Regions from separate parts of the Bradyrhizobium sp. U531 genome, predicted to be linked through region 2. Evidence: predicted binding sites of a transcription regulator. Region 2 holds the regulator's gene; the other holds the start of a gene.

Region 1 (6,774 bases), on a different contig from region 2:
GACTTCCGCGCGCACCAGAATGGTCTGGGTGGCGGCGTCGATGGTCTCGGAGACCAGCACGACCTTGCCGGGCGTGGCATAATCCTCGATCTCGATCTTCGCACCGGTGCGGATCGCCCGGATGTTGGCGGCGGGCACCGCGATTTCCGCCCATAGCGGCGAGAGCCGCGCCAGCTTGACGAGCGGCGCCGATTGTTCGAGCCGCTGTCCGGGCGACACCGCGAGATCGACCACGGACGCGGTCTGTGGCGCATTGACCGTGAGCGTGGCGCTGATCGCCGCTTCCTGGGTCAGCCGCAAGATGGCATCGTCGGACATCCCGCTCAGACGCAGCATCTGACGCCGTTCGGAAACGACGAGAGCGGCCTGACGCGCTTCGGCCTGGCTGGCCTCAAGCACGCGTTGCGGCACGGCCTTGCCCTCGAACAGATCGACGTTGCGATTGAGTTGCTGGCTGGCAAGGTGTTCCTGCGCGATCGCGTGCAGATAGTCGCGTTGCTGGGAGACGAAGTTCGGACTCTCCAGCGTGACCAGCGGCTGACCGGCCGTGACACGGTCACCGCGTCCGACCAGGAGATTGGCGACCATGCCGGCTACTGGCGCGCTGACGACCCACAATTGCTGCGTGGGGATCACGATCTGCACGGGATAGGGCAGCGTCAGATCGGTGCGGCTCGGAATCGGATGGGTGACGCGGACGCCAAGATTGCGCGCCTGCGCTTCGCTCAGCTTCACCTCGTCCTGCGCCCTCGACGCCGCAGCCGGAGAGCTGAATGCGAGCGCAAGGAAGACGCAGCCAGCCGCCTTCCGGGCGCGGACCGAACGGCGAATCCCTGGGTGGAGCTGCATGGCGAATGGTGTCCGGATCAACGTGGCCGCACGCTAATCCGGTACGCCGGCGGCGGGTTGATGTGCATCAACCGCCGCCGTGCATGGAGAATGTTTCATGATTGGCGGCGAAGGACGCCGCCGCTTATCTGCGATGAATTCGCATTTGCAAAATCAGCGTCGCACGATCGAGCCGGCGCGGCCGATCAGGCGAGCGAGCTGGCGGAAGCGGCTGCCGACGCGATCGGCGACGAGGTCGCCGAGGCGATGCTCGAACACAAGCATCAGCTTGCGGCCCTGGCTGCGGAAATGCGTGGCCGGCAACACGCCCGGGCGCGCGGCCGAGATCAGATGCGCGACACGGAACGCCGCGCCGAGCAGGCGCGCGCGTTCGAGCTGCGCCGGCGTCAGCAGCTCCTGCATCGTGGTCGGCGGCTGGTTCTCCTCGCTCAACCCCGCATAACGATAGAACACGGACAGGCCGACGAAGGCACGCTCGACGTGGGTGATCGCGCCGAAATTGCCGTTGACGACGAGGCTCAGCGTCTGCTCGCCGCGGTGATCGGGATGCACGCGCCAGCCGATGTCGGACAAGAGGCACGCGGTGTGGCGCAGGCGGCGGTCTTCCTCGGTCTCGCGCAGCTTGACCACGCGCGCCAGGCGATCGGTCCAGGCGATCAGCTCGTGGGCGTGCTTGGCCGAGCGCGACAGCAGCTGGTTGAGCTCTTCCGCGGCGCAGATCAGGCCGTCCTTGTTGCGTTCGGCGTCCGTCAGCTTCTCGTGCAGCAGACCTTCGCGCACGCCGAAGGTCGAGAACAGGATGGTCTTCGGCTTGGCGACGCGGATGATGTGCTCGAGCACCAGGGCCGCATAGGTGAGGAGCGGGCGGCGCGCGTCGGCCACGCTCTCGATGTCGGCGAGCATGTCGGCGGCCGCGAGGCGCCGCAGCCTGCGGGAGAAATCGAGCGCTTCGGCCGCGGACAGCGAATAGCCGTGCATGACCTGAAGCGGGTAGCCGCTCTGGATGATGTGGATGCGGGCGAGGGCGCGCCAGGTGCCGCCAACCGCGTAGAAGGTGCGGCCACGGCCCGCGGCGAGCTGCGGCACCTCGTCGAGCGCCTCGCGCACGATGCGGTCGGCGCGCTTGAGCGATTTGTGCGCGAGGTCCTGCAGCGCGAGACCGCCGAGCGGCAGCGTCACGCCGCTGCGCACGCTGTTCTTGCGTACGTCGATCAATTCGAGCGAGCCGCCGCCGAGGTCGCCGACGATGCCGTCGGGATGATGGATGCCGGAAATCACGCCGAGCGCCGACAGCCGTGCCTCGCGCGGGCCCGACAGGATCTCGATCTTCACGGCGCAGATGCGCTCGGCCTTGGCGATGAAGTCGGGGCCGTTGGAGGCATCGCGGCAGGCCGCGGTCGCGATAGCGAACACCCGCCCGACCTGCATCACCCGGCACAGGGCGCGAAAGCGCTTGAGCGAGGTCAGCGCCTTGTCGACGGCATCAGGGGCGAGCAGGCCGGTGCTCTGCACCTCGCGCCCGAGGCCGCACAGCGTCTTCTCGTTGAAGATCGGAATGAGGCTCCGCGTCAGCCCCTCGTAGACGACGAGACGGACCGAGTTGGAGCCGATGTCGATGACAGCGACGCTCGAGCCGCGCTTGCGCGGCCGCTTCACGTCGAACATCCCTGATCAGGATTGATGGCGTTCGTTCCGGCGCGTGAGACGACGCGGCGAGGATTCCTTGAGCGACTTTCCACGGCCAGACAGACTCGGATTTGTCATGAAGTAGTTGTGCACGTTGAAAGGCTCCTCGCCCTTCGCGGTCTTCATACGCGTTGAAGACCCGTCCGGCAACAATTGCCAGCTCTGCTCATTGTCCTTCAGGTTCGCGACCATGATCTGTTCGAGAACCTGCTGATGCACCGTGGGATTTTGCAGCGGACACAGCACCTCGACGCGGCGGTCGAGGTTGCGCGGCATCATGTCGGCGGAGGAGATATACACAGCCGCCTTGGCGCTCGGCAGGCCCTGGCCCATGCCGAAGCAGTAGATTCGGCCGTGTTCCAGGAAGCGCCCGATGATCGACTTGACGCGGATGTTCTCCGACAATCCGGGAATTCCCGGACGGAGGCAGCAGATACCGCGCACCACGAGCTCGACCTGCACGCCGGCCTGCGAGGCCTCGTAGAGCGCGTCGATGATGTCGGGGTCGACCAGCGCGTTCATCTTCATCCAGACCGCGCCGTGCCGGCCGTGCCGCGCATGTGCGGTCTCGCCCTGGATATGCTCGATGATGCGCTTGCGTAGCGTCAGCGGCGACACCGCCATCTTCTCCAGATCGCTCGGCGCGGCATAGCCGGTGATGAAGTTGAACACGCGCGCGGCGTCGCGGCCGATGGTCGGATCCGAGGTGAAATAAGAGAGGTCGGTGTAGATGCGCGCGGTGACCGGATGATAGTTGCCGGTGCCGGTATGGACGTAAGTGGTGAGGCTGCCGCCCTCGCGGCGCACCACCATCGAGAGCTTGGCATGCGTCTTCAGCTCGAGGAAGCCGTAGACGACCTGCACGCCGGCGCGTTCGAGATCGCGCGCCCAGCGGATGTTGGCTTCCTCGTCGAAGCGCGCCTTCAGCTCGATCAGCGCGGTGACGGTCTTGCCGGCCTCGGCGGCCTCGGCGAGCGCGCGCACGATCGGAGAGTTGTTGGAGGTGCGGTAGAGCGTCTGCTTGATCGCGACGACATCGGGGTCGCGCGTGGCCTGCTGCAGAAACTGCACCACGACGTCGAAGGATTCGTAGGGGTGATGAACGACGAGATCCTTCTGCCGGATCGCGGCAAAGATGTCGCCGCCATGCTCGCGCACGCGCTCGGGGTGGCGCGGCACGTATGGCGTGAATTCGAGATCGGGGCGGTCGAGGCGGGTGAGCTGCGAGAGCTCGTTCATCGCCTGCACGCCGTCGACCAGGAACACCTCGTCGTCGGCGGCCGAGAGCGCGTGCTGCACGAAGCTGCGGAGCTGGTCCGGCATCTTGGCGTCGATCTCGAGCCGGATCACCGACCCGCGGCGGCGGCGCTTCAGCGCCGTTTCGAACAGGCGAACGAGGTCTTCCGCCTCTTCCTCGATTTCGAGCTCGGAGTCGCGGATGATCCGGAAGGCGCCCTGACCGTGCACATTGTAGCCGGGGAACAGGCGGTTGATGAACAGCGCGGTAGCCTGCTCCAACGAGATCAGGCGAACGATGCCCTCGGCCGGCAGCCGGATGAAGCGGTCGATCTTGCCGGGCATTCGGATCAGCGCGTTCATCTGCTTGCCGTCGGCGGCGCGCGTGAGCTGGAGCGCGATGGTGAAGCCGAGGCTCGGAATGAACGGGAAGGGGTGGGCGGGGTCGATCGCGAGCGGCGTTAAAAGCGGGAACACGTTGTGGAGGAAGTAATCCTCGATCCAGTTCCGTTCCGCCTTGGTGACGTCCTTGCCGTCGACCAGCACGATGCCGACATCGGCGAGCGTGGCGCGCAGGTCGCGCCAGATCGCCTGCTGGTCCGAGGCGAGCTGGATGACGGTGCGGTTGATCAGCGCGAGCTGCTCGGACGGGGTCAGGCCGTCGGGGCTGCGCTCGGCAATGCCCTCGCGCACCTGGGCCTTGATGCCGGCGACGCGGACCATGAAGAATTCGTCGAGGTTGTTGGCCGAAATCGACAGGAATCGCACCCGCTCCAGCACGGGATGGCTGGGATTGACCGCTTCCTCCAGGACGCGGCGGTTGAAATGCAGCCAGGAGAGCTCGCGATTGATGAACCTTTCAGGGCTCGATGCGATCGCCGGCTGGCCCTCGGTCTCCGGGGCTTTTTCTTTAGTTTCAACAGCTTGCGCAGAGTCCATCAGAAGTCGGTCCATCCTGTCTCGCCTCACTTTGCGACTTAAGCGCAAAACCTGCGGGAGCATGTGTTAGAGCGATGACGTTTCGATGACATTGATGTTCCGCCGCTGCGCCGCGTCAAGCGGACTTCGTGGAAGGCCCAAGGGCGGGCCGGGCGGCTCAGGCGTCGCGGAGCAGCTCGGCGGCCAGCGCCCGCGTGACGGGACGTCCGAGCCGCAGGGCCTCGCTGTCGAGCAGTTCTACGGCCTGGCGGGCCGCGGCGGACGATCGCTCCAGGCGGGTGGCGAGGTAACCAACCACGCTCTCGTCCACGGTGAGCTGGCGGTCGGCGCAGAATTTGACGATCAGGCCGCGGAACAGCTGGTCGTCGGGAGGCTGCAAGGCAACCACCGGCACGGCGCGCAGGCGCGAGCGCAGGTCGCGAAGCTCGATCTCCAGCGCGGCCGGGACTTCGCGGCCGGTGAACAGGACATAGGCGCTGTCCTCGCGGGCGAGGTTCATCAGGTGGAAGAGGGCGCGTTCGTCGAAATCCCCGGCCTTGAGATCCTCGACCACCAGCGCCCCGGTGGCGAGCGCGCCCGGGACGTCCGTCGCGGTCAGGGCATTGGCGGCGGTCGAGCGGGCGCCCGAGGCCTCGGCCCAGATCGCGGCGAGGTGGCTCTTGCCGCTGCCTTCCGGGCCGGCCAGCCACATGATCCGGTTCGGCCATTCCGGCCAGCGCTCGACCAGGTCGAGGCCCGCCGCGTTGGCGGGGCCTTCGAGGAAGTTGTCCCGGCTGAGGCTCTCCGCGTGCGGAAGCGAGAACGCCAATTGTCGGGGATGGACGCGGCCTGCCACGCTTGGTTTGCTCCAGCCGGCGTGCCGGCCCGTTTGAAGAGAATTCGACTTGATCGGGCGGGAGTTGGCCTTTTGCGAGGCCGCATTCCCTCTCATTTGGCCTCGATCGTACTCATGTGCCGCAGCCACTCGACGAGGTAGAGCGACACCGAGGAGAGCGTGAAGACCGTGACGAGGCCCATCAGGATGATATCATAAGGGGCCGGCTTGAAGCCGAAGGCAAGCGCCGCCAGCACCAAGGCCGCGAACGCCACCTGTGCAACGGTGTTGAGCTTGGACACTTTCGACGGTTTCATCTCGACGGGCCGGTCGAACAGCCAGGATACGATCACGGCGGCGACGATCATGATGTCGCGCGAGACCACCAGGATCACGATCCAGCGCGGGATCGCACCCCAGATGCCCAGCGACATGTAGATCGAGACCAGCAGGGCCTTGTCCGCGAGGGGATCGAGCAGGGCGCCAAGCTCGCTCGTCATGTTGAAGCGCTTGGCCAGGAAGCCGTCCACGGCGTCGCTGACACCGGCGATCAGGAAGACGGCGAAAGCGACCTCCATTTGGCTCGATACGATGGCCCAGACGATGATCGGGACCAGCATGATGCGGCCCAGGGTAATGATATTCGGAATACTCACGAAAGCGCTTCCCGGCACCCGGTCTGACCTCGAATCCGGCCCCTCGGGAGGCTGAACCGGTTGATATCTCTACATAGTATATGGCGGTGCGCCATGCGAGCCATTGCGCGTCCCCGGAATTCGACGTAACCAGCCGCAAACCCACTGGAAATCGGGCATGACCGACCGCAAAAACGGCCTCACATACGCCGATTCAGGCGTCGATATCGACGCGGGCAACCGCCTGGTCGATCTGATCAAGCCGATGGTGCGCGCCACCGCGCGGCCCGGCGCCGACGCCGAGATCGGCGGCTTTGGCGGATTGTTCGACCTCAAGGCTGCCGGCTTCAAGGACCCTGTCCTGGTTGCCGCGACCGACGGGGTCGGCACCAAGGTCAAGATCGCGATCGAGACCGGCCTGCATGGCGGGATCGGCATCGACCTCGTCGCCATGAGCGTCAACGACCTCGTGGTGCAGGGCGCCGAACCGCTGTTCTTCCTAGACTATTTCGCCTGCGGCAAGCTCGACCCCGAGGCCACCGCCTCGATCGTCGCGGGCGTCGCGGAAGGCTGCCGTGAATCCGGCTGCGCCCTGATCGGCGGCGAGACCGCCGA
Region 2 (6,774 bases):
GAAGTGCTTCGGCGCCTTGGCAGGGGACTTGCTCATCAGCTTGCCGCCCGCTTGGTCTGTATGGACGAGATCGCCGTGCAGGCGCGCTCGAGCCTGATGACGCTGTCCTCGATCTCGGCCTCGGTCACGATCAACGGCGGCAGGAAACGAACGACATTGTCGCCGGCGCCGACCGTAAGCAGCTTTTCGTTGCGCAGGGCCGCGACGAGATCGCCGGAGGGCACCACGGCCTTGATGCCGATCAGGAGGCCCTCGCCGCGCACCTCGCTGACGACGTCAGGATGGCGGTCGATCACGGAGGCGAGCTTCTGCTTGAGCAGCAGCGACATCTTCTGCACGTGGTCGAAGAAGCCGGGCTTGAGCATGACGTCGAGCACGGCGTTGGCCGCCGAGATCGCCAGCGGATTGCCGCCGAAGGTCGAGCCGTGCGATCCGGGGCCCATGCCGGCCGCCGCTTCCGACGTCGCCAGGATCGCGCCGATGGGGAAGCCGCCGCCGAGCGCCTTCGCCAGCGACATCACGTCGGGCGTGACGCCGGTGCGCCGATAGGCGAACAGATCACCGCTGCGACCCATGCCGGTCTGTACCTCGTCGAAGGCGAGCAGCAGCCCCTTCTCGTCGCAGAGCTGGCGCAATGCCTTGAGGAACGTCGGCGGCGCCGAACGCACGCCGCCCTCGCCCTGGATCGGCTCGATCAAAATGCCCGCTGTCTCTGGCCCGATCGCCTTCTTCACGGCCTCGATGTCGCCATGCGGCACCTGGTCGAAGCCGTCCATCGGCGGCCCGAAGCCCTCGAGATATTTCGCGGAGCCGGTGGCGGCGAGCGTCGCCAGCGTGCGGCCGTGGAAGGCGCCTTCGAAGGTGATGAGGCGATAGCGCTCCGGGTGCCCCTTGGAGGAGTGATGATGGCGGACCAGCTTGATCACGCCCTCAAGCGCCTCGGCGCCGGAATTGCAGAAGAACACGAAGTCCGCAAAGCTCTCGTTGCACAGGCGGTTTGCGAGCTTCTCGCCGTCCGGGCTCTGGAACAGGTTCGACATATGCCAGAGCTTGGTCGCCTGCTCCTGCAACGCCTTGACCAGATGCGGATGGCAATGGCCGAGCGCGTTCACCGCGACGCCCGAGGTGAAGTCGAGATAGCGATCGCCATTGGTCGCGATCAGCCAGCAGCCTTCGCCGCGCTCAAAACCGAGGTCGGCCCTGGCAAAAACGGGGAGCAAATGCGGGGCTGCGCTGTTAGTCATGACGGTCACTTGATGTTGAGGCGGTGTGACGCGTGCATTGCGCAACGCACCATTGACCGGCCCGGAAAACGAAACGTGCCGCCTTTTAAGGGCGGCACGTGGGACCATCTTATGCCCCGTGAAACGGGTGTCAATGCCACCCGGAAAGCCTCGGGAAACGCTGATTCCGTAGTCTTGCGGTAGCGATTTTGCGGGTTTTTCACCACGGAACATGTGGAAGCGAGTCGGCGGACTCTTGCGCGTGAGTCACGCCATATTGTAGCGTTTGGGCTGTCAGATACGACATCTCGTGCAGCGGTTCTGATCCCAAGAGTCCTTAAGTACCGGCGTAAACGTTCGGGCGTCAGTCACACGCCCGGCGAGCCTTAAGGGATTCTGGCGGCACGGGTTTTTCGAAGCTTAGGCATTCGCCGCAAGGGCGCCAGCATGGCAGCCGCGCGGCGAGGGAAAGGGTGCAATGACGGTTTTGACCTGGTCCGACGATCGCGTCGAGCAGCTGAAAAAGCTCTGGGAGGCCGGATTGTCGGCCAGCCAGATCGCAGCTGAGCTCGGCAATGTGACCCGCAATGCCGTGATCGGCAAAGTGCACAGGCTCGGCTTGTCCGGCCGTGCCAAGAGCCCTTCATCGGCAGCGCCGCGACCGCGCAAGGCGCGCCCCGCGCAGCACATGATGCGGGTGACGCGCCCCATCGCCCGCGGCAACACCGCGCTGGCGCAGGCCTTCGAGGTCGAAGTCGAGGCCGAGCCCGTTACCTACGACAACGTCGTGCCGATGAGCCAGCGGCTGTCGCTGCTCGAATTGAACGAGGCGACCTGCCACTGGCCGGTCGGCGATCCCTCGAGCCCGGATTTCTTCTTCTGCGGCGGCAAGGCACTCTCCGGCCTGCCCTACTGCGCCCAGCACTCGCGCGTGGCGTATCAGCCCGCCGCCGATCGCCGCCGCGCACCGGCGAAGCCGGGTCCGCGCTGAGGTCGCTGATCTCGCTGACTGCAAGGACGGCAGCCGTCACTCGGCGGCGCCTCAACCAACTCGGTGTCATCCCCGCGAACGCGGGGATCCATAACCACAGGGCGCAATTGTTGCGCGAGATGGTCACACCGAGTCTTCGCCAAACCACGGCCTGTGGTTATGGATCCCGGGCTCGCGCTGTGCGCGCCCCGGGATGACAGCTGAGATCGTGGCCGCAGCTGCGAACCAACAACACGCCCGCCCTTACGTCTGCTCCGCCTTCGCGAAACGATCGTCCAGCGCATAGCCGGCGCCGCGGACGGTGCGGATCGGGTCCTGCTCGCGGCCGAGATTGAGCAGCTTGCGCAGGCGGCCGATATGGACGTCGACGGTGCGCTCGTCGATGTAGATGTCGCGGCCCCAGACGCTGTCGAGCAGCTGCTCGCGCGAGAACACGCGGCCGGGATGCTCCAGGAAGAACTCCAGCAGGCGATATTCGGTCGGGCCGAGATCGATCGGCCGACCCGAGCGCGCCACGCGGCGCTTGTCGCGGTCGAGTTCGATGTCGCCATAGGCCAAGACGGTGGCGAGCCGCTCGGGACTGGCGCGCCTGAGCAGGCCCTTCACGCGCGCGAGCAGCTCGGGCACCGAGAACGGCTTGACGATGTAGTCGTCGGCGCCGGTCGCGAGCCCGCGCACCCGCTCGCTCTCCTCGCCGCGCGCGGTGAGCATGATGATCGGCAGCTGCTTGGTGTCTGGCCGCGTGCGCAGGCGCCGGCACAGCTCGATGCCGGACAGGCCCGGCAGCATCCAGTCGAGCACGATCAGGTCGGGAATGTGCTCCTTGAGCCGGGTGTCGGCGTCGTCGCCGCGCATCACCGTCTCGACGTCATAGCCGTCGCCTTCGAGGTTGTAGCGGAGAAGCTCGGTGAGAGCTTCCTCGTCCTCAACCACCATAATGCGTGCGCCCATCGGGTCGTGGCTCCTTAGGTCTTCAGGTATTGGGGACCGTCGTGGCGAAGGTCGTCATGTCGCCCTTCGGCCGCTTGTCGGTCATCGCCTGACCCTCGATCATGTAGAACACGGTCTCGGCGATGTTGGTGGCATGGTCGCCGATCCGCTCGATGTTCTTGGCGCAGAACATCAGATGGATGCAGAACGAGATGTTGCGCGGATCCTCCATCATGTAGGTGAGGAGCTCGCGGAACAGCGAGGTGCAGATCGCGTCGACCTCCTCGTCGCCCTTCCACACCGCCATCGCAGCCGGCAGATCGTGCGCGGCATAGGCGTCGAGCACGCTCTTGACCTGCTGCTGCACGAGGTCGGTCATGTGCTCGAGGCCGCGGAACAGCTTGAGCGGATGGAAATCGGTCTCGAGCGCGGCGACGCGCTTGCCCATGTTCTTGGCGAGGTCGCCGATGCGCTCGAGATCGGTCGCAACGCGCATGGCGCCGACGATCTCGCGCAAGTCGACGGCCATCGGCTGGCGGCGGGCGATGGTGAGCACCGCACGCTCCTCGATGCGCCTCTGCAGCGCGTCGAGCTCGGCGTCGACGGTAACGACGCGCTGGCCGAGCGGAACATCGCGGCGGATCAGGGCGTCGACGGAATCGACGATCATGCGCTCGGCGATGCCGCCCATCTCGGCGACCAGGCGGGTGAGTTCCTGGAGGTCGGTGTCGAAGGCCTTTGCGGTATGTTCGGTACCCATATTGCGTCTCCTCAGCCGAACCGGCCGGTGATGTAATCCTGCGTGCGCCGGTCGGTCGGCGACGTGAAGATCTTGCTGGTGTCGTCGAACTCGATCAGCTCGCCGAGATACATGAAGGCGGTCTTGTCGGAGACGCGCGCCGCCTGCTGCATGTTGTGGGTGACGATCGCGATCGTGTAGTTCTCGGACAGTTCCTGGATCAGCTCCTCGACCTTGGCGGTCGAGATCGGGTCGAGCGCCGAGCAGGGCTCGTCGAACAGGATCACCTCGGGGCGCACCGCGACGGTGCGGGCGATGCACAGGCGCTGCTGCTGGCCGCCGGAGAGCGACAGGCCGGAGGCGTTGAGCTTGTCCTTGACCTCGTTCCACAGTGCGCCGCCGCGCAGCGCCTTCTCGACGCGACCGTCCATTTCGGACTTCGAAATCTTCTCGTAGAGGCGGATGCCGAAGGCGATGTTCTCGTAGATCGTCATCGGAAACGGCGTCGGCTTCTGGAACACCATGCCGACCCGGGCGCGCAGCAGGTTGAGGTCGAGCTTGGGGTCGAGGATGTTGGTCTGGTCCAGCATCAGCTGGCCGGTGGCGCGCTGGCCCGGATAGAGGTCGTACATCCGGTTGAAGATGCGCAGCAGGGTGGACTTGCCGCAGCCCGACGGGCCGATGAACGCCGTGACGCGGTTGGCGCCGAGCGTCAGGTTGATGTTCTTCAGCGCGTGGTGCTCACCGTAATAGAAGTTGAGGTTGCGCACCGTCACCTTGGCGGGCGCTTCCGGCAGCGGATGCGACGCCAGATGAGCGTTCGAACTCACGGATACGGACAGATCGGTCATTTTGCAGTCCTCTCGGCGCCGATGATGCGGGCGCCAATGTTCAGGGCAAGCACAGTGAGCGTGATCAGCAGCGCGCCGCTCCAGGCGAGCTGCTTCCAATAGGCGTAGGGGCTCTGCACGAAGTTGTTGATGGTGACAGGCAGGTTGGCCATCGTCTTGTTCAGGCCGAGGCTGAAGAACTGGTTCGACAGCGCGGTGAAGAGCAGCGGCGCGGTCTCGCCGGCGACGCGGGCGGTGGCGAGCAGCACGCCGGTGATGAGGCCCGACCGGGCCGCGCGATAGGCGATCCGCTTGATCACCAGCGAGCGCGGCAGGCCGAGCGCCGAGGCTGCCTCGCGCAGCGGATTCGGCACCAGCAGCAGCATGTCCTCGGTGGTGCGCAGCACGACCGGGATCACGATGACGGCGAGCGCCAGCGCGCCCGCGATCGCGGAGAAGCCGCGCATCGGCACCACCACCGCGCCATAGATGAACAGGCCGATGATGATCGAGGGCGCCGAGAGCAGGATGTCGTTGATGAAGCGGATCACCGAGGTCAGCTTGTCGTTGCGGCCGTATTCGGCGAGATAGGTGCCGGCGAACAGGCCGAGCGGCGCGCCGATGCCGACGCCGATCAAGGTCATGATGATCGAACCCACGATCGCGTTGCGCAGGCCGCCCTCGGTCGATCCCGGAGGCGGCGTATCGGCGACGAAGATCTCGAGGTTCAGGCCGGCGAGTCCGTTGTAGAGCAGCGTGATCAGGATCAGCGCGAGCCAGGTGACGCCGAAGGCGGCCGCGGCGAAGCAGAGCCCGCGGATCACGATGTCCTTGCGGCGACGACGCGAATAGATCGGATTGAGCGCCATGGCGTTACTTCCCCGCCTTCTTGTCGAGCCGCATCAGCATCAGCCGCGCGGCGGCCAGCACGAAGAACGTCAGCACGAACAGCAACAGGCCGAGCAGGATCAGGCCGGACTGGTGCAGGCCGTCGCTCTCGGCGAACTCGGATGCGATCGCCGCCGAGATCGTGGTGCCCGGCGCGAAGATCGATGAGGAGATGCGGAACGAGTTGCCGATGATGAAGGTCACCGCCATCGTCTCGCCGAGCGCGCGGCCCAGCGCCAGCATGACGCCGCCGATGATGCCGACGCGGGTGTAGGGGATCACCACGCTGCGGACGACTTCCCATGTGGTGCAGCCGACGCCGTAGGCGGCCTCCTTCAGGACCGGCGGCACCGTCTTGAACACGTCGACCGAGATCGAGGTGATGAAGGGCAGCACCATGATGGCAAGGATCAGCGCGGCGTTGAACGTGCTGAGATAGGACGGGGGACCTGCGAAGATCGCGCCCAGCACGGGCACGCCGTCGAAGATCTTGATCATGAACGGCTGGAAGGTGTTGGCCAGGAACGGGCCCAGCACGAAGAAGCCCCACATGCCGTAGATGATCGAGGGAATGCCGGCGAGCAGCTCGACCGCCATGCCGATCGGGCGGCGCAGCCATTGCGGGCAGAGCTCGGTGAGGAAGATCGCAATGCCGATACCGACGGGAATGGCGATGAGCATCGCGATGAAGGAGGTGACGAGCGTGCCGTACATCGGCCCGAGCGCGCCGAGCACCGGCGGATCGGCGGACGGCGCCCAGCGCTGCGTCCACAGGAAGGAGAAGCCGTATTCCTTCATCGCCGGGAACGCGCCGACGATCAGCGAGACGATGATGCCGCCGAGGATCAGCAGCACCGAGATCGCGGACAGCCGCGTGATCCAGTAGAAGGTGACGTCGCCGAGCTTGAACGCGCTCAAGGCCTTGGCGCGGTCATACGGTCCGGCGTCGTCGATTATATCGCTCTGAACGGCCATCTCTGCCACGCCGATCCCCTGTACTGACTATACTTGTTCTTGCCTGTTGGGTCCCGTGCCCCGGATACGGTGCAGCGCGAAGCGGTGCGCCGCTGATCCGGGGCCCAGTTCTTGTGGGTCCCGGCTCAGCGCTGCAGCGCACTGGACGATGCTTTGCATCGCCAGGGCTGCAGCGCGTCCGGGACGCGAGAGCTTGCC

The links. Region 2 encodes PhoB, which activates phosphate uptake and scavenging genes when phosphate is short. Its sites were predicted from a motif close to TGTCATNNANCTGTCAT; they were not measured.
Region 1: the regulator PhoB is predicted to act here: its motif matches at 4,785-4,801, upstream of QRQ56_RS08665 (RNA degradosome polyphosphate kinase).

The regions. Positions count from the first base shown of each region.
Region 1 covers NZ_JASVEN010000001.1:1,750,378-1,757,151, reverse strand. The annotation lists gene QRQ56_RS08675 (efflux RND transporter periplasmic adaptor subunit) at 1-849, opposite strand, end outside; gene ppx (exopolyphosphatase) at 1,003-2,505, opposite strand; gene QRQ56_RS08665 (RNA degradosome polyphosphate kinase) at 2,521-4,710, opposite strand; gene QRQ56_RS08660 (chromosomal replication initiator DnaA) at 4,868-5,545, opposite strand; gene QRQ56_RS08655 (CDP-alcohol phosphatidyltransferase family protein) at 5,638-6,180, opposite strand; gene purM (phosphoribosylformylglycinamidine cyclo-ligase) at 6,338-6,774, shown strand, end outside.
Region 2 covers NZ_JASVEN010000017.1:11,603-18,376, forward strand. The annotation lists gene argF (ornithine carbamoyltransferase) at 1-36, opposite strand, end outside; gene QRQ56_RS38080 (aspartate aminotransferase family protein) at 36-1,244, opposite strand; gene QRQ56_RS38085 (GcrA family cell cycle regulator) at 1,702-2,214, shown strand; gene phoB (phosphate regulon transcriptional regulator PhoB) at 2,458-3,165, opposite strand; gene phoU (phosphate signaling complex protein PhoU) at 3,188-3,904, opposite strand; gene pstB (phosphate ABC transporter ATP-binding protein PstB) at 3,916-4,734, opposite strand; gene pstA (phosphate ABC transporter permease PstA) at 4,731-5,582, opposite strand; gene pstC (phosphate ABC transporter permease subunit PstC) at 5,587-6,576, opposite strand.